Linked DNA regions of Vallitalea guaymasensis. The protein of the gene in region 1 binds, or shares a complex with, the protein of each later gene. Links are inferred from orthologs where the notes say so. Each region holds a gene or a part of one and is shown on either strand. Other genes may lie near its edges.

The links.
Region 2: the proteins of rpsG (region 1) and tig are in contact, whole or in part, in a crystal structure (PDB 3GTY), measured with the Thermotoga maritima proteins. The link is inferred for Vallitalea guaymasensis from one-to-one orthologs. Residues at the interface, in WP_004081843.1 of Thermotoga maritima: Lys34, Lys52, Lys55, Glu59, Arg62, Gln63, Glu66, Asn67, Lys69, Val71, Arg95, Ala109, Lys110, Lys111, Gly112, Arg113, Pro114, Glu117, Glu121, Ile124, Ala125, Tyr127, Asn128, Asn129, Thr130, Gly131, Lys135, Asp139, Arg142, Met143; in WP_004081061.1 of Thermotoga maritima: Glu122, Val124, Val129, Leu130, Tyr133, Glu188, Gly259, Ile262, Tyr263, Glu266, Ser270, Glu273, Gln274, Glu277, Arg308, Gln311, Ile312, Ser315, Tyr316, Glu325, Arg329, Arg336, Leu363, Phe366, Trp367, Arg373, Leu377, Arg381, Leu384, Glu387.

The regions. Positions count from the first base shown.
Region 1 is NZ_CP058561.1:1,892,333-1,901,928, forward strand. Bases 6,670-9,596 are described here. They hold rpsG (30S ribosomal protein S7), read right to left. Parts: upstream 8,405-9,596; coding sequence 7,934-8,404; downstream 6,670-7,933. Other genes in these bases: fusA (elongation factor G), read right to left, coding at 6,670-7,747; rpsL (30S ribosomal protein S12), read right to left, coding at 8,616-9,029; HYG85_RS08565 (ribosomal L7Ae/L30e/S12e/Gadd45 family protein), read right to left, coding at 9,071-9,310; rpoC (DNA-directed RNA polymerase subunit beta'), read right to left, coding at 9,454-9,596. Outside these bases: rplB (50S ribosomal protein L2), read right to left, coding at 1-396; rplW (50S ribosomal protein L23), read right to left, coding at 493-792; rplD (50S ribosomal protein L4), read right to left, coding at 792-1,412; rplC (50S ribosomal protein L3), read right to left, coding at 1,439-2,068; rpsJ (30S ribosomal protein S10), read right to left, coding at 2,178-2,489; HYG85_RS08540 (AraC family transcriptional regulator), read right to left, coding at 2,889-3,833; tuf (elongation factor Tu), read right to left, coding at 4,313-5,503; more of fusA, read right to left, coding at 5,660-6,669.
Region 2 is NZ_CP058561.1:1,456,756-1,466,309, forward strand. Bases 824-3,708 are described here. They hold tig (trigger factor), read right to left. Parts: upstream 2,967-3,708; coding sequence 1,680-2,966; downstream 824-1,679. Other genes in these bases: clpX (ATP-dependent Clp protease ATP-binding subunit ClpX), read right to left, coding at 824-1,030; clpP (ATP-dependent Clp endopeptidase proteolytic subunit ClpP), read right to left, coding at 1,049-1,630; HYG85_RS06665 (alpha/beta-type small acid-soluble spore protein), read right to left, coding at 3,343-3,537. In the rest of the region: more of clpX, read right to left, coding at 1-823; HYG85_RS06670 (hypothetical protein), read left to right, coding at 3,745-4,146; HYG85_RS06675 (ABC transporter ATP-binding protein), read right to left, coding at 4,304-5,242; HYG85_RS06680 (ABC transporter ATP-binding protein), read right to left, coding at 5,243-6,280; HYG85_RS06685 (ABC transporter permease), read right to left, coding at 6,295-7,725; HYG85_RS06690 (ABC transporter permease), read right to left, coding at 7,727-8,689; HYG85_RS06695 (peptide ABC transporter substrate-binding protein), read right to left, coding at 8,800-9,554. UniProt on the Bacillus subtilis protein: Involved in protein export. Acts as a chaperone by maintaining the newly synthesized protein in an open conformation. Functions as a peptidyl-prolyl cis-trans isomerase.

The DNA.
Region 1 (9,596 bases):
AAGTTGTAATGCATTACCAACTCTGATTTCAGCTTCTGATCCACTCATTACTTTGTGTCCCACTTTTAAGCCGTTTGGTGAAAGAATATATCTTTTTTCTCCATCCACATATTGTACTAATGCAATATTTGCTGAACGGTTTGGATCATATTCAATAGCTACTACTTTACCTGGAACACCATCTTTATTTCTTTTGAAATCTATCATTCTATATTTAATCTTAGACCCGCCACCACGGTGTCTTACTGTAATCTTACCTTGATTATTACGTCCAGAATGTTTTTTTAGACTTACTACTAATGATTTCTCAGGAGTTTTTTTAGTAATCTCCTCAAAAGTAGATCCTGTCATATGTCTTCTGGAAGGTGTATAAGGGTTATATTTTTTAATACCCATGAATTGCACTCCTTTCAAAAGTATATTGACACACGCTACCGTGTGTATCTTCTAACTATCTACTACTAGTCGTTTATACTTTAATTATATTGTTTATTACATACCTTCAAAGAAATCTATTTCTTTGCTACCTTCTGTTAACTTAACAATAGCCTTCTTTGTCTTAGCAGTTTTACCAAAAGTCATACCTCTTCTTTTTACTTTACCAATATTATTCATAGTATTGACTTTTTCAACTTTTGTTCCTTCGAACATTTTTTCTACTGCTTCTTTTACTTGAGTTTTTGTTGCTTCTGGATGAACTAAGAAAGTGTATTTTCTGTCAGCCATAACTTCCATACTTTTTTCAGTAACAACAGGTTTTAATATTATGTCATAATATTTTAAATCAGCCATTATGCATACACCTCCTGAATTGTAGCAACCGCATCTTTAGTTACCACAAAAGTATCATATTTTAGAATGTCGTATACATTAATTGTATTAGTTAATGCTGTTTTTACACCTCTGATATTACGAGTTGATAATACAACATTTTTGTCATTATCATTTAAAACTACTAATGCTTTTTGTACTTTTAAGTTAGCTAAAACTTCACTCATCTTTTTAGTTTTGACTTCATCAAGTTTTAATTCATCAACAACAATAAGTTTATTATCATTTACTTTTGCAGTTAATGCTGATTTTAATGCCGCTCTTTTTTCTTTTTTGTTTAATTTGATTGAATAATCTCTTGGCTTTGGAGCAAATACAACTCCACCACCTGTCCAATGTGGTGCACGAATTGATCCTTGTCTCGCTCTACCTGTTCCTTTTTGTCTCCAAGGCTTAGCTCCGCCACCTCTTACTTCTGAACGAGTTTTTGCACTTTGTGTGCCTTGGCGTTTATTTGCAAGCTGTCCTACAACTGACATATGCATTAAGTGTTCATTTATTTCTACACCAAATATATTGTCATTAAGTTCTATTTCTTCAACTTGTTTACCTTCCATGTTGTAAACAGAAACTTTTGCCATGATCGTTCCTCCTTCCTACGTATTAACTAAGCTTTTACGCTATTTACTATTGTTACTATTGATTTTTTAGGTCCTGGTACAGCACCTTTTATTAAAAGTAAATTGTTTTCAACATCTACTCTTACTACTTCTAAGTTTTGAACAGTTACATTCTCACTACCCATATGTCCAGGTAATTTTTTACCTTTGAATACTCTTGAAGGTGAAGAAGCACCACCCATAGATCCAGATACTCTATGAGACTTAGAACCGTGACCCATTGGTCCTCTTGATTGGTTATGTCTCTTAATTGATCCTTGGAATCCTTTACCTTTTGATACACCAGATACATCAACTTTGTCACCAATTTCGAATGTATCAGCTTTGATTTCGTTTCCTACTTCAAATTCCTCTGCATTATCAAGTCTAAACTCTTTTATATGCTTTTTGAAGCTAACGCCTGCTTTGTCAAAATGACCTTTCATTGGCTTATTAGTGTGTTTTTCTTTTCTCTCACCAAATCCAACTTGTACAGATTTGTAACCATCGTTTTCAAGTGTTTTTACTTGAGTTACCACACATGGTCCAGCTTCTAATACTGTTACAGGTACTAACTCTCCACTTTCTTCAAATATTTGAGTCATACCAACTTTTTTTGCTATAATAGCTTTTTTCATTTCCTTTGCACCTCCTAATAATCTACAGCGGATTACACATAAGTGTAATCATCCTAGATGGTTTATAGTCTATATATAAACCTCTAAGGGATATTATACTATCGTATAATTATTTAACATCTACTTTGATATCTACCCCTGCAGGTAGTTCAAGTCTCATTAAAGCATCTACTGTCTTAGCTGTTGGCATAAGAATGTCAATTAATCTTTTATGAGTTCTTTGTTCGAATTGTTCTCTGGAATCTTTGTACTTGTGTACAGCTCTAAGAATAGTTACTACTTCTTTCTTAGTAGGTAGTGGAATTGGTCCGCTCACCTTAGCACCAGTTTTCTTAGCTGTTTCAATAATTTTCTTTGAAGATTGATCGATTAATTGATGATCGTATGCTTTTAAGCTAATTCTCATTTTTTGACTTGCCATAAAAAAAGTCGCCTCCTTTTCGTACTCTAGTACGACAAGTGGTGACTGTACATCGCTCCGTGTGTATCATATATCCTACACACCTCAAATCAAGCCTACATCGCTTTGACTTTATATTGTACAGTGACCTTGCCGCCAGTTTCTTGAACATGACATTCGCTCCATGTGAATTACCCGCTTATGCGGCAACCTCACACTTCTAAGCTATCTTTGTCACAGCATTTATTAGTATACACTAAGAAGCACCATAATGCAAGGGTTTTTCAATATTTTTTTATGTTTTTTCTTTCTTTTTGTAAACAACTACATAAATGTAAAAAAGAGTCAGTTTTATAGGAATATATTATTATTTTTACCAAAAAACAGTACCCGTAGGCACTGTCTTTTCACAAACTCATATTATTTTCTTTTCACCATTACCATTATATCCATTTCAGGCGGATTCTTAATAATGTCAACTGGAGCACTCTGTACCTGCTGTGGTATAGGATGATCTTTCAAACACCTATAATCATAATACTCTACAGCAAAATCACTTATCATATCATAATCACTATTAGGCAACCACGTCTGTAGAAGATAAGCCATAGCTTTATCCAAAGCAGCATTAGTCAATTCAAAGAAATTCTCAGCCGAAAAAGTACATACTACATACAAACCCTTTGGTACAACATATTGATGTAACCTATCATCATTACTATCAAATCTATCAACCTGTACTGATGCCAAATAATTAAATTTCCCTTGTTTCTCAGATGGAAAAGATATTCCACACTCCACCTTCACATCACTTTGATCAGGTATTTGACTCTTTACCTCAACATACTTATTCCAAGCTACCCCAGGAGTATCCTGTCCTGCTACCCCCATTTCACATTCTTCAACAATCCCCACTAATTTAACATCTTCCTTTATTTCCTTAACACCAAATTCTATCACCACACCTGAAGCTACCAAAGGAACTCCTATATCCACAGCTCTATATTTCAGAGATAAATCAGGCTTATAAAAATGAGCAAGGGGTATCTCCTTCTTCTTATATTCGCTAGGCGTCATGCTATACACCGATTTGAATGCCCTCGTAAAAGTCTCCAAACTATTAAAACCATTCTCAAAAGCGATATCCGTAATCTTTCTACCATCTTTGATATCCTCCGAAGCCCTAGCCACTCTTCTCAACCTAACATACTCCATTACTGTAACACCAACCAGCTTATAAAACAATCTCTGAAAATAGAACTTCGACAACATCCCCATCTCCGCCAACATATCAACACACATATCCTCATCCAAATGCTCTTCAATATAATCAATAACTCCTTGCATTTCCTTATACTCATACATTATTTATCTCTCCTCCTTAGATTTATTGATTATATTATATCATCCCTCCATAACTCTTTCTTGATGATAAATGCCCTATTCTCAATATTTTTTACTAGATCATAGATATATTATTACAAATCTTTTCACATAATACTCTTAGTATATCCTTATCATAAATAACAATTACTTTCTAATAAATCGCACAAATTATATTCCTATGTCATACCCATTAATATGACAACCAAAACGTCCCCATGTCCTGTAACCACTAGCCCAAAACATAGGGGTATTAGTAATAGGTTTAACGCAGACCGACCGCTTCTCAGGGTAAGGCAAGTTAAACCTATTACTAATACCCCCTCTACTGAAGTCAAAATACCCTACAAATAAACTTCTCAATATACACCAAAAAATACCCCTAAAGATAGGTAATTTTCCAAAACAAAAAAGCAGTGCATTCAAGCACTGCTTTCCCTATATTAAATAATCAACTTATATTATTCAATAATTTCTGCTACTGATCCAGCACCTACAGTTCTTCCACCCTCACGGATAGCGAAACGTAAACCTTTTTCCATAGCGATTGGAGCAATAAGTTCGATTTCCATTTCTACGTTGTCACCAGGCATACACATTTCTACACCTTCTGGAAGGTTGATTACACCAGTGATATCAGTAGTTCTGAAATAGAACTGTGGTCTATAGTTTGAGAAAAATGGAGTATGACGTCCACCCTCTTCTTTTTTAAGAACATATACTTGAGCTTTGAACTTAGTATGAGGAGTAATTGAACCAGGCTTAGCTAATACTTGACCTCTTTCAATTTCTGTTCTTTGAACACCACGAAGTAATGCACCGATGTTATCACCAGCTTGAGCTTCGTCTAATAATTTACGGAACATTTCTACTCCTGTACAAACAACTTTTCTTGATTCTCCGATTCCAACGATTTCAATTTCGTCAGATACGTGAAGTACTCCACGCTCAACTCTACCAGTTGCAACAGTACCACGACCAGTGATTGAGAATACGTCCTCTATAGGCATTAAGAAAGGCTTGTCAATATCTCTTTCTGGAGATGGAATATAAGCATCTACTTCTTTCATTAAGTCTAAGATTTTGTCTCCCCACTCTGATGATGGATCTTCTAATGCTTTTAAAGCAGAACCCATAACGATAGGAATATCATCACCTGGGAAATCATATTCAGATAATAATTCTCTGATTTCCATTTCAACTAATTCTAATAATTCTTCATCATCAACCATATCACATTTGTTCATGAATACAACGATGTATTGAACACCAACTTGGCCTGATAAAAGGATATGCTCACGAGTTTGAGGCATTGGACCATCTGCAGCTGAAACAACTAAGATAGCACCGTCCATTTGAGCAGCACCAGTGATCATGTTCTTAACGTAGTCAGCATGTCCTGGGCAGTCTACGTGTGCGTAGTGTCTTCCTTCTGTTTCATACTCAACGTGTGCTGTTGAGATAGTAATACCACGTTCTCTTTCTTCTGGAGCCTTATCGATATTATCAAAAGCAACTGCTTCTCCAGTTCCTAATCTTTCGTGTAAAGTTTTTGTAATTGCAGCTGTTAATGTTGTTTTACCATGGTCAACGTGTCCAATAGTACCAATATTAACGTGTGGTTTGGTTCTTTCATATTTAGCTTTAGCCATTTAAAATCTTCCTCCTTTTATATCTAGGGCAAATCCCCTAATTTGTCCATTCATTTCTGAATTGGTCTCTTTTTCAATTATATTTTATTAAAATAAATTTTGCAAGTTTTTTATTGTTATTTAATATTACAATATTATTATTGTATAAAACAACAATTAATTAGTTGCTCTACCTGCAATAATCTTTTCTTGAATTGATTTTGGTAGTGGCTCAAAATGATCAAATTGCATTACATAAGTTCCTCTACCTTGAGTTTTTGAACGTAAGTCAGTTGCATAACCAAACATTTCTGATAATGGTACAAATCCGTGGATTTGTTGAACACCATTACGTGGTTCCATACCTTCAATACGTCCTCTACGTGAGTTGATGTCACCAATAACATCACCCATGTAATCTTCTGGTACTGAAACGTCAACTCTCATGATTGGTTCACAAAGAGTTGCTCCACCTTTTTTCATAGCTTCTTTGAATGCCATTGATCCAGCAATTTTGAAAGCCATCTCAGATGAGTCAACATCATGATATGATCCATCATAACAAACCGCTTTAATACCAAGTACAGGATATCCTGCTAATAAACCACTACTCATTGCCTCTTGAATTCCATTATCTACTGCTGGGATATATTCTTTTGGAATAGAACCACCAACTATAGAATTAACAAATTCGTAAGTTTCTTCGCTATTAACGTCCATTGGTGAGAATCTAACTTTACAATGTCCGTATTGTCCACGTCCACCTGATTGACGTACAAATTTACCTTCTACTTCAACTTCTTTAGTAATAGTCTCTTTGTATGCAACTTGTGGTTGACCTACGTTAGCTTCTACTTTGAATTCTCTAAGTAGACGGTCAACAATGATTTCAAGGTGAAGTTCACCCATACCAGAAATAATTGTTTGTCCTGTATCGTGATCAGTACGTGTTTTGAATGTTGGATCTTCTTCTGCAAGTTTTGCAAGGGCAATACCCATTTTTTCTTGACCAGCTTTAGTTTTAGGCTCTATAGCAACGTGGATAACTGGCTCAGGGAATATCATTGATTCAAGTATTACAGGATGTTTATCATCACATAAAGTATCTCCAGTTGAAGTAACTTTTAATCCAACTGCTGCTGCGATATCTCCTGAGTAAACTTTATCAATTTCTTCTCTCTTGTTAGCATGCATTTGAAGAATACGTCCCATACGTTCTTTCTTATTCTTAGTTGAGTTATATACATAAGAACCTGAATTAGTTGTTCCTGAATAAACTCTAAAGAATGCTAATTTACCAACAAATGGGTCTGCCATTATCTTAAATGCTAATGCTGAGAAAGGCTCTTCGTCTGAAGATGGTCTTTCTACTTCTTCTTCTGTATCTGGGTCGATACCTTGAATAGCAGGTACATCTATAGGAGCTGGCATATATTCAACAACTGCATCCAATAATTTTTGTGCACCTTTGTTTCTATATGCTGTACCACATAAAACAGGAATAATCTCAACGTTTATTACTGCTTTTCTTAGAGCTTTCTTCAATTCTTTTTCTGTAAGCTCTTCTCCTTCAAGATATTTTTCCATTAATTCTTCATCTGTTTCAGCGATCGCTTCAACCATAGCTTCTCTATATTCTTCTGCTTGATCTGCTAAATCTGCTGGGATGTCTTCTTCGGAGATATCTTGACCAAGGTCATCTTTATAAATAAATGCTTTCATTTTCATTAAATCTATAAGACCTACAAAGTCATCTTCTGCTCCGATTGGTAATTGAATTGGTACTGCATTAGCACCAAGTCTATCTCTCATCATATCTACTGCATTATAAAAGTCTGCACCCATAATGTCCATCTTATTAACAAATGCCATTCTAGGTACTCTATATTTATCTGCTTGACGCCAAACAGTCTCAGATTGTGGCTCTACTCCACCTTTTGCACAAAATACACCTACAGAACCATCTAAAACACGAAGAGAACGTTCTACTTCTACTGTAAAGTCAACGTGCCCCGGTGTATCAATAATGTTAATCCTATGATTCAGCCATTGACAAGTTGTAGCTGCGGAAGTAATTGTTATTCCTCTTTCCTGTTCTTGCTCCATCCAGTCCATTTGAGCTGCACCTTCATGAGTTTCCCCAATCTTGTGAGTTCTTCCTGTATAGAATAAGATACGTTCTGTTAGTGTTGTTTTACCTGCATCAATATGAGCCATAATCCCAATGTTTCTAGTTCTTTCTAGTGGGAATTGTCTTCCAGCCAAAGTTATTCCTCCTTTGGTAATCTAAAGTTACTTAGCTACAATTTATTGATTATTATGCGGAAACATAAGCTTCCGCATATATTTGTTTAACAACACATTATCATATGCATTATTAGTAATTTTGTGAAATTATATACATTAACTTCAAAAATAATGTTTGAGTAATGTATATGGTTGCAACTACTATTAGAATCTGTAGTGTGCAAATGCTTTGTTTGCTTCTGCCATTTTATGAGTATCTTCTCTCTTCTTAACTGAAGCACCAGTATTGTTTGCTGCGTCCATTATCTCAGCAGCTAAACGATCTACCATAGTTCTTTCTCCACGCTTACGTGTATAAATAGTTAACCAACGAAGTCCTAAGGCTTGTCTTCTCTCTGGTCTAACTTCCATAGGAACTTGGTAAGTAGATCCACCAACACGTCTAGCTTTAACTTCAAGAACAGGCATAATGTTATTCATAGCTTCTTTAAAAACTTCTACTGCATCTTTTCCAGTTTTTTCAGCTACCTTTTCAAATGCTCCATATACAATTTTTTGCGCAGCTCCTTTTTTACCATCTAACATAATGTTATTGATAAGTTTAGTTACCACTTTATCACTGTACATTGGATCAGCTAATACTTCTCTTTTTTGGATATGTCCTTTACGTGGCACGGCTCTTCCCTCCTTAATAATAATTAATTCTTCGGTACTCATGAATATAATTGATATTCATGTTACGTGCTCGGTATATCGTAATATATATATAATCCTGCAACCTACAGGTAATATTCCAATTTTACCTAGCACTAATTAGCAAATTACTGAAGTCAGGCTTCATATGATATTCACTAATTATTTAATTCTAGTAAACACTACTAAAGAATTATTTTTTTGGTCTCTTAGCTCCGTATTTTGAACGTGATTGTTTACGGTCAGCTACACCAGCTGTGTCAAGTGTACCTCTAACAATATGATAACGTGTACCAGGTAAGTCTTTTACCCTTCCACCTCTTAGTAGAACAACGCTATGTTCTTGTAGGTTATGTCCCTCACCAGGAATATAGCCTGTTACTTCGATACCATTAGTTAAACGAACCCTTGCAATCTTACGAAGAGCTGAGTTTGGTTTTTTTGGAGTGGCTGTTTTTACTGCAGTACAAACACCTCTTTTTTGTGGTGATGATACATCAGTAGTTCTCTTGTGTAAAGAGTTATAGCCTTTTTGAAGAGCAGGTGCTGTTGATTTCTTAGTTGATACTGCTCTACCTTTTCTTACTAATTGGTTAATAGTAGGCATCTATTTCACCTCCTGTAATTTCTTTAAGATGCCCTAACATCTTATTTAATTAGTGCTGCGGTTGCTGTTTTAACTTCTACATCGCAAACTGAACCTAATTCCTCCATAGTATCAATATAAACTACAGGGATTTGTTGACTCGCTGCTAATTCAATGTGTCTGGTAGTTACTTCATCCTGTGCATCTTTTGCAACATAAAGTACTTCTACTTCTTCATTTTCAAGAGCTTTGAGAGTCTGTTTCATCCCAATTACTTTGGAATTAGTTTTTAATCGGTGCACATAGATCATCCCTTTCGGTCACTAAAAAAAATTATTACAATGCACACTGCTGAATTTTAACACTATTTTTTATAAATGTCAAGGATTTTAATAAAACACCCTAGATTTTATAAAAATCCAGGGTGTTTTTTGCATTTTTATCTCTATTCTTCAAAGAGAACGTCGTCAATTAATGGTTCATCTTCAACGTATTTTTCAATTCCAACATTTCGGTATCGTTCCATACCTGTACCAGCTGGAATAAGTTTACCGATGATTACGTTTTCTTTTAATCCGATTAGAGGAT
Region 2 (9,554 bases), 440 kb from region 1 along the record:
ACTCCACACTATCCATATCAAATAATGTTTTATATTGTTTAACTAGAGAATTTTTAGGTTTTACAAGTATATCAACTAGAGCTTCTTCTGTTAAGTTATTAAGTGTAACATTAACAGGTATACGACCTACAAATTCTGGTATAAGTCCAAATTTAATCAAGTCCTGTGGTAATAGTTCTTTTAACACATGACCTATTTGCTGATTCTTGATACTCTCTACTGTTGCCCCAAATCCCATGGATTTTTCGCCAATACGTTTTTGAATTGTTTTTTCTAAACCATCAAATGCACCAGCACAAATAAATAGAATATTAGTTGTATCTATTTGAATAAATTCCTGATGTGGATGCTTTCTTCCACCTTGTGGAGGAACAGAAGCAATAGTACCTTCTAAAATCTTTAATAGTGCCTGTTGAACACCCTCACCACTTACATCTCTTGTTATAGATGGATTATCGGATTTTCTAGCTATCTTGTCAATCTCATCAATATATATAATACCTTGTTCAGCCTTTTCAATGTCAAAATCTGCTGCCTGAATAAGACGTAGTAATATGTTTTCAACATCTTCGCCAACATAACCTGCTTCAGTTAAAGAAGTAGCATCTGCAATTGCAAAAGGTACGCCTAACATTTTAGCTAATGTTTGAGCCATGTATGTTTTACCTGAACCCGTAGGTCCAACCATGAGTATATTACTCTTTTTAAGTTCTACATCCTCATTCTTAAAATCACTTCTTATTCTTTTATAATGATTATACACAGCAACTGCTAATGTTTTCTTAGCATCTTCTTGACCAATAACATAATCATCTAGAAATGTCTTTATCTCAAGAGGCTTCGGTATATTTTCAAGATCTTGTGCTTCTTTGTAATCTTGGAATTCTTCTTCTATGATTTCTGCACATAATTCAATACATTCGTCACAAATATAGACGTTAGGTCCTGCGATAAGCTTTCTTACTTGATCTTGAGCTTTGTGACAGAATGAACATCTAAGTTGTTTCTTGTCTTCATATTTATTAGCCACTGCTTCACCTACTTTCGGCTATCTTTTTTCAAACACTTTGTCAATAAGACCATATTCTTTAGCAGCTTCAGCTGTTAAGAAGTTATCTCTATCAGTATCTTTCTCTATAACCTCTAATGGCTGACCAGTCTTTTCACTTAAAATTTTATTAAGTTTCTCTCTAATCTCGATTATTCTATCTGCATGTATCTTGATATCAACAGCTTGCCCTTGGATTCCTCCAAGTGGTTGATGTATCATTATTTCTGCGTTAGGTAAAGCATATCTTTTCCCTTTCGCTCCACCAGCAAGTAAAAATGATCCCATACTAGCAGCCATACCAATACATATTGTTGATACATCTGGTTTAATGTATTGCATAGTATCATATATAGCCATTCCTGCAGTAATTGATCCTCCTGGACTATTTATATATAAATGAATGTCTTTTTCTGGGTCTTCAGCTTCTAGAAATAATAACTGTGCCACAATTACACTTGCAGCTGCATCAGTAACTTCCTCTCCTAAGAAAATGATTCTTTCTTTTAAGAGTCTGGAAAAAATATCATATGATCTTTCTCCTCTGCTGGTTTGCTCTATGACGTAAGGTACTAAACTCATATTATTTACCTCCTCTACCTTTTATCTTACGCAAATGATATACTTATTATTACACTTCTTTAGCTTGCTCAGCAATAAAATCAAGTGCTTTACGATTTTTGATATCATCTTGAATAGATTCTTTTTCTTCTTCACCAATAGTCTCTGCTATTTTGTCATATTCCATATTGTATGCTTCTGCCATTTTTTGTAGTTCTTCTTTTAATTCGTCTTCTGAAACTTCAATATTTTCAGCTTTAGCGATAGCTTCTAATACTAATCTAGATTTGATTCTCTTTTCAGCATCAGTCTTCATAGTTTCTTTTAATGTTGCCATGTTCTGACCTGTGAATCCAAAATATTGCTCTAGTGATAAACCTTGATATTGAAGTCTTGTAGCAAAATCATTAGTCATATTTTCTGCTTGTAAGTCAATCATAGGATCTGCTATTTCCATTGTAGCAGTTTCTATAACTTTTTCTAAGACATCTTCTTGTTTTTTACTTTTAGCTGTATTTTCTTTTTGCTCTAAGAGTTTTGCCTTAATGTCTTCTTTATATTCATCAAGAGTGTCAAATTCGGATACGTCTTTTGCGAATTCGTCATCTACTTCTGGTAATTCTTTGAATTTGATTTCATTAACTTTAACTTTGAATAATGCTTCTTTTCCTTGTAAATCTTCTTGTTGATAATCTTCTGGGAAAGTAACATTAACTTCTATATCTTCACCAATAGTCTTTCCAATTAATTGTTCTTCAAATGTATCAATGAAAGAATGTGAACCTATAGTTAATGAATAATTTTCAGCTTTGCCACCTTCAAATGCTTCTCCATCTACAAAACCTTCAAAATCAATCATAACTTGATCGTTGTCTTGAACAGCTCTATCAGTTACATCAACTAATCTTGAATTCTTGTCTCTTACTTTTTCAATTTCACCTGTAATATCTTCATCAGTTACTTCTATATTACTCTTTTCAACTTCTATATTTTTATATTCTCCTAAAGTCACTTCAGGTTTAACAGCAACTTCGGCAGTAAAAATCATTGATTTTCCTTTTTCTACTTGTTGTACGTCAACTTCTGGTCTTGAAACAACCTCTAATTTATTCTCTTCTATAGCTTTATCATATGCTTCTGGAATTATGTAGTTGACAGCATCCTCATAAAAAATTTCTGCTCCATAAGTCTTTTCAATTAATTGTCTAGGTACTTTACCTTTTCTGAATCCTGGAACAGTAATCTTACTCTTATTCTTATTATATGCATGCTTCATGCCTTCTTCAAAGCGATCTGCATCGACTTCAATGGTTAGTTTAACCATGCTTTTCTCTAGTGTTTCTACATTTACGTTCATTTTAAAATTGTTCCTCCTTAATTTATATAGTAGGAAAGTCATTTCTTCCCTTTTTTATTATCTTTGAAGATGAAGTGTGCTTTTCTCATATTATTATCATTCTATATAAAAGGGCATAGCTATTCCTATTTAACCATTTGTATATTATACCATAGTGATTCTGATAAATCTACACATTTTTACTATTATCTTAATTTACTAATTAAGACTTTTACCATAAATGCTGCTGTAAAGATTCATTAATGTTAGATTAATCTGTCACATTAATTAAGTATGGTTTTTTCTAGAAGTTTTTATACATATTTTTCGAAATAAAAAAATCCCAGAAATACAATCTCTAGGATTTTAATATGATTTAATTATCGTTGTTAAGTGATTAATAAGAACCACCTGATGACATTGATTGCTCTTGTTTTTCGATCATTCTCTTAACCATTTCTCCACCTACTGAACCAGCTTGTGCAGAAGTTAAATCTCCATTATAACCTTGTTTCAAGTTAACGTTAAGCTCGTTAGCTATTTCATACTTAAATTTGTTAAGTGCATCTGTTGCTTGCTTGTTGTATGCCATTTAAAATCACCTCCGTAATCATAGTATTAACCATAATCATTTTTTTACTATGGTATTTGTAACCAGTAAAAAACCATTTATTACATATGATTTTGTATGCATAATAAGTTATAATCTACTTAGATAAAATTTTATAATAATTACTTACTATAGTATTTACACTTTTGCAAAAAAAGTGTTTTAGTAATTTTTCCAGGAGGTTTTTAAATGGCTACATATCTTGATTATTATAACAATCATCTTTCTCCTAAACTACAAAAAATAGACTTATTTTTAAAAACTGAGGAAAAGGATGTTATTGATATGGATGTTGTCTCTGAACTATTAGATATCTCAAATCATGAGATAAAAAAAATTATGAGAAATAATGATATTGATAGTATAACAAAACATTCTTTTATTATGATTATGTTTTATGGAAGTAGCGACATATGCAAATTGTTTTCTAGAGAAGTAAAACAAAAAGTCCCTAATTCTTATAGTCCTTTGGATATTTCATATATTTATCAATTGCCTTATGAGAGTGTTATACAAGCTGCTGAAGAAGCAAGTATTGAAAATATTACAACCAAAAATATTAATAAATTATTTTCGTACATATATGTTTAGAATAAAAAAAATTATATTTTAATAGGATATATATTTTCCTAATTAAAATATAATTTTTTTAGTTTATTGACTTTTATCTTATATTATAAAAAATTTATTATAGCAAGACGTAAAATAAGACTACATAGTCAAATATCTATGTAGTCTTATTTTTGTTCTATCTATACAGTGCGTCCCACTTTTCTATTTCTTTTTCATTACCATAAATGAAGTGACCTGGGTCAACCTCAATCCATTCTGGTTGGTGAGCTGAGTAATCATGCTCTTTTTCTGGAACATAAGCATGACGTCTTCTAGTTCTCTCAGTAATAGGGTCTGGTAGTGGAATAGCTGATAACAATGATCTTGTATATGGATGTAAAGGTTTCTCAAATAATTGTTTACTTGTTGTAAGCTCCATTATTTTACCTTTATACATAACTGCTATTCTATCACTGATATATTTAACCATTGATAAGTCATGGGCAATAAACAAATATGTTAATCCTCTTTTTTGTTTTAATTCATTCATCAAGTTTACAACTTGTGCTTGAATTGAAACGTCAAGTGCAGATATAGGTTCATCAGCTATTATGAACTTTGGTTCAACAGCCATAGCTCTAGCTATACCTATTCTTTGTCTTTGACCACCTGAGAATTCATGAGGATAACGGTCAGCATGTTGTTCATTGAGTCCAACTATATTTAACATTTCTACAATTTTTTGGTGTCTCTCTTCTTTGTTTTTAGCTAATTTATGAATATCTATACCTTCAGCAATAATGTCCTCAACCTTCATACGTGGGTTAAGACATGCCATTGGGTCTTGGAAAATCATTTGCATGTTTCTATTAACATTGGCAACTACTTTTTTAGGAACCTTACCGTCAATTCTGTCACCTTCCATGAAAATCTTTCCACTTGTTGGATTATATAATCTAATCATAGTTCTACCTGTTGTAGACTTACCTGATCCAGATTCTCCAACTAATCCAAATGTTTCACCTTTATAGATCTTAAATGAAATATCATCAACAGCTTTAACAACACTTTTTCTACCAAGCTTAAAATACTGTTTTAAATTTTGTAATTCAACTAATACTTCCTTTTCACTCATTTAGCTATTCACCTCTTTCAAACGCTCTCTACGTTTAATAATAACATCTGGTGGTGTTACTTCAGGGGCGTTCTCATGTAACAGCCAAGTAGCAGCTTTATGAGTTTTTGATATTTCAAACATTGGTGGCTGTTCTTCAAAATCTACATCCATAGCAAATTTATTTCTTATTGCAAATGCATCACCTACAGGTGGCTTAATCAAGTTAGGAGGTGTACCTGGTATAGCATATAATTCACCTTCTGTTTCAAGATCAGGCATTGAACCTATTAACCCCCATGTATATGGATGTCTTGGATCATAGAATACTTCATCACTTGTTCCGACCTCAACCATTTTACCAGCATACATAACTGCAACACGATCAGCGACATTTGCTACTACACCTAAATCGTGAGTTATGAATATAACTGAAGCACCAATCTTTTGTTGTAGATCTTTAACTAAATCTAAAATCTGAGCTTGAATAGTAACATCAAGTGCAGTAGTAGGTTCATCTGCTATTAGGATAGTAGGCTCACAAGCTAATGCAATAGCTATAACTATTCTCTGTCTCATTCCACCTGAAAATTGATGAGGGTATTGTTTCATTCTAGATCTTGGCTCTGGAATTCCTACCATATCAATTAATTTTACAGCTTTTTCAAAAGCTTCTTTCTTAGAAACTTTTTGGTGAAGTCTTATAACTTCCATAATTTGTTTACCAATTGTCATGGTTGGATCCAAAGATGTCATTGGATCTTGAAAAATCATAGCCATTTTATTCCCTCTTACAGAATGGAGCTGTGCCTCTTTCATTTTAGTAACATCATGACCTTCAAATAAGATATGACCATTTTTATAGTATCCATTATCTGCTAATAATCCCATTACACCTTTAACTGTTACTGATTTACCTGAGCCCGATTCTCCTACTATGGCTAATGTTTCACCTTTGAATAAGTCAAAAGAGATTCCTCTTACAGCCTGCACATCCCCAGCATGAGTTCTGAAAGAGATTTCTAAATCTTTGACTTCTAATATTTTTTCTTTATTCATCTTCTTTCTCCCTTCTATCTCATACGTGGATCTAGTGCATCTCTTAATCCGTTAGCTAATAAATTAATAGCTAACATTAATATTGACATTACTGTTGCTGGTATCAACAGCATACTTGGTATTGTTTTGAAAGAGTGATATCCCTCATTAACTAATATACCAAGTGATGACATTGGTATAGGTAATCCTAACCCAATAAATGTTAAAAATGCCTCATAGAATATAGCTCCAGGAATAGAAAATGTAGCCATAACTAATATTTGACCTATAATATTAGGGAAAAGATGTTTTCTCATTAATCTTCTCTTAGATGCTCCTAAAGTTCTAGATGCTAATATAAATTCTTGTTCTCTTAATTTTAGAATTTGAGATCTTACAACCCTTGCAACACCAATCCAACCAGTTAAACTCATTGCTAATATAAGTATTATTAATCTGATTGTGGTTGTTCCTTGATGACCGGGCAAAATACCATCAATAAAATCTCCTATCGTACCACTTATACTCAAAAATATAATCATTAAAACTAAGCTAGGAATACTACCTAATATTTCGGTAATACGCATCATGATTGTATCCACTTTAGTTCCACCATAAAATCCAGCTATAGTTCCATATAAAATACCTAATGTAAAATCAACTATCAATGAAGCTAATGCTATAATTAATGATACCCTAACACCAATCCATAATCTAGTCCATTGGTCTAGAGCCAATTTATCAGTTCCAAACCAAAAGTATAGATTCTTAATGCCTTGGATAGCATAGAAATCAGCATTTATCTTAAGCATTTCAACACCATATTCATCAATTGTTGAACTTAATAATTTAAAGGTACCAGGTTTATATCTTGAATATTCGCTTATTAAGTCTTCGTAAGGTAACTCAAGTACTTCGTCTGTGGATACTACCTTGATCTTAGCTGTAATAACCCCTTCATCATTTTCATATATTTTTTCAAAATTAATATTGAAAGGATGGTACGGAATATTTAATTTCTCTATTAATTTTTTACGATTCATGGGTTTTTTTAATTCATCAAATTCATCAGTCTTAGGTAATTCACCTACAATTAAATCAAAAGTAGCCACAACGATATTAGAATGACCATCAAATATACCTAATTTTTCTAAGCCAGGAATTCTAGGAGGTACATAAGATATATCCTTTTTGGAAATCTCTTCCCCTTTCTCATTAAGAAGTATTGGGGCAGAATCATATTCAAATACTGTTCCATCTGTATTTTTTTGATTTATAGGGCTTATAGGACCAAAAATTGCAAGTATAATCAATATTATTATTGAATAGAATCCTATCATAGCGCCTTTATTCTTTTTAATTCTTCTTCTAGCATCTTTCCAAAATGAAACACTTTCAGTATTCATTTTATCTACATTAGTAAAATCATGTTCAGCTAACTTAAATTTCTCTTTTGATAATGCCATCCTATACTCCACCTCCTTTTAGTCTGATTCTTGGATCTATAACACCATATAATAAATCGACTATCAGAATTACTGTTACTAATAAAAAGCTATATACTAAGTTAACACCTAATATTAAAAAATAATCATTAGTAAAAGATGCATTTACCATTAATTTCCCTAATCCAGGAACACCAAAGAATTGTTCTACAACAACTGAACCAGTCAATATACTAACAGCCATAGGTCCTAAAATAGTTACTACTGGTATTAAAGCATTTCTAAGCGCATGTCTGAATATTACTTTTGGTTTACTTAAGCCTTTTGCTCGAGCAAGTAGTATGTAATCGCTGCTTAAAACTTCTACTAATTCAGAACGCATATATCTCATTGTTGACGAGATAACAAATAAGCCTAATGAAAACGCTGGTAATATAGATGAATAGATTGAATCCCAAAAAGATACATTACGCATAACATCTACTGGTTTATATATATATGGAAACCATCCTAATTTTGCACATAGAAAATATTGTAAAAATGCTGCCATTACAAAACTTGGAATCGATACCCCTATAACAGCTAAAATTGTAACTAAATTATCCCAAATGGAGTTCTTATATATTGCAGCAATAGAACCAAGAAAAATCCCAACAATAACACCAAAAATTAGAGCTATTGTTCCAATTTTTACAGTATGAGGTAATTTCATAGTTATTAATTTTAGAACTGGCTGGTCTTGCAATTTAAATGAATTTCCTAAATCACGTTCAAATACTACTTGTTTTAAATATCTAAAATATTGTACATACGCTGGATCATCAAGCCCATATTTTTCCTTCATAAGTTGTTGTTGAACTTCCGTTATCTTAGGATTATCAAATGGGGTACCAGGCATAAGTCTTAATAAAAAGAAATTTATCGTTAATACAATAAATAAAGTTAAGACTATTAAAGCGATTCTTTCAATGACATAGCGAATCATAATTAACCTCCAATCAATTAATACTTTAACGAACTAAAATAATATATAACACAAATTTTGGCAGGATCACCTGCCAAAATTTTATAATATATTTAGTTAATTATAGTGTCTTATTCTGCTATTTTAACCCATTTATAAATATAGTCTGCACCAAATTTTTGTAATACTAAATCTTTAATTTTAGGATTTCTAAGACCTAAACCACTACGTTGATAGATTGGAATAATTACTTGTTCATCTTCAAGTAATATTTTTTCTAATTCTACCAATTTTTCAAAACGATCTTTTGTTTTAGAAGGAGCAGTTAACTCACCAGATCTACATGCATCAATACCTTCATCATAAGTTGGATTAGAATATTTACCTCTGTTATATTCTCCTCCAGTAATCCACATGTCCATGAAAGTCATTGGGTCTGGATAGTCAGGACCCCATCCTCCCCAGTTCATAGAGAAGTCACCTTCTGTAGTTCTTCTAAGCTTCTCTGAGAATGGAAGTACTAGTAATTCTACTGTTGTATTTGGTAAATTCTTTTCTATTTCATCTTTGATATGTGTTCCTACTTGTTTACTTTCATCACCATCAAAGATAATACATTCAATATTTACTTTGTCAACTTTAAGTTCATCTAAAACTTGTGTCCATATTTCTTTTGCTTTTTCTGGATTATATTTATTATATCCTTCTCCGCCACCATATAAATCTTCTGCTACTTGACGGAAATCTTTACCATCATGTTCTTTACTAGATACAAAATCTTTTGGAACAAAGAAATCTGCTGGTAATGAACCATTTTTGAATATAACGTCTGTAATATATGTTTTATCAAAAGCCATATTTAATGCTTTTCTTGCTCTAACATCTC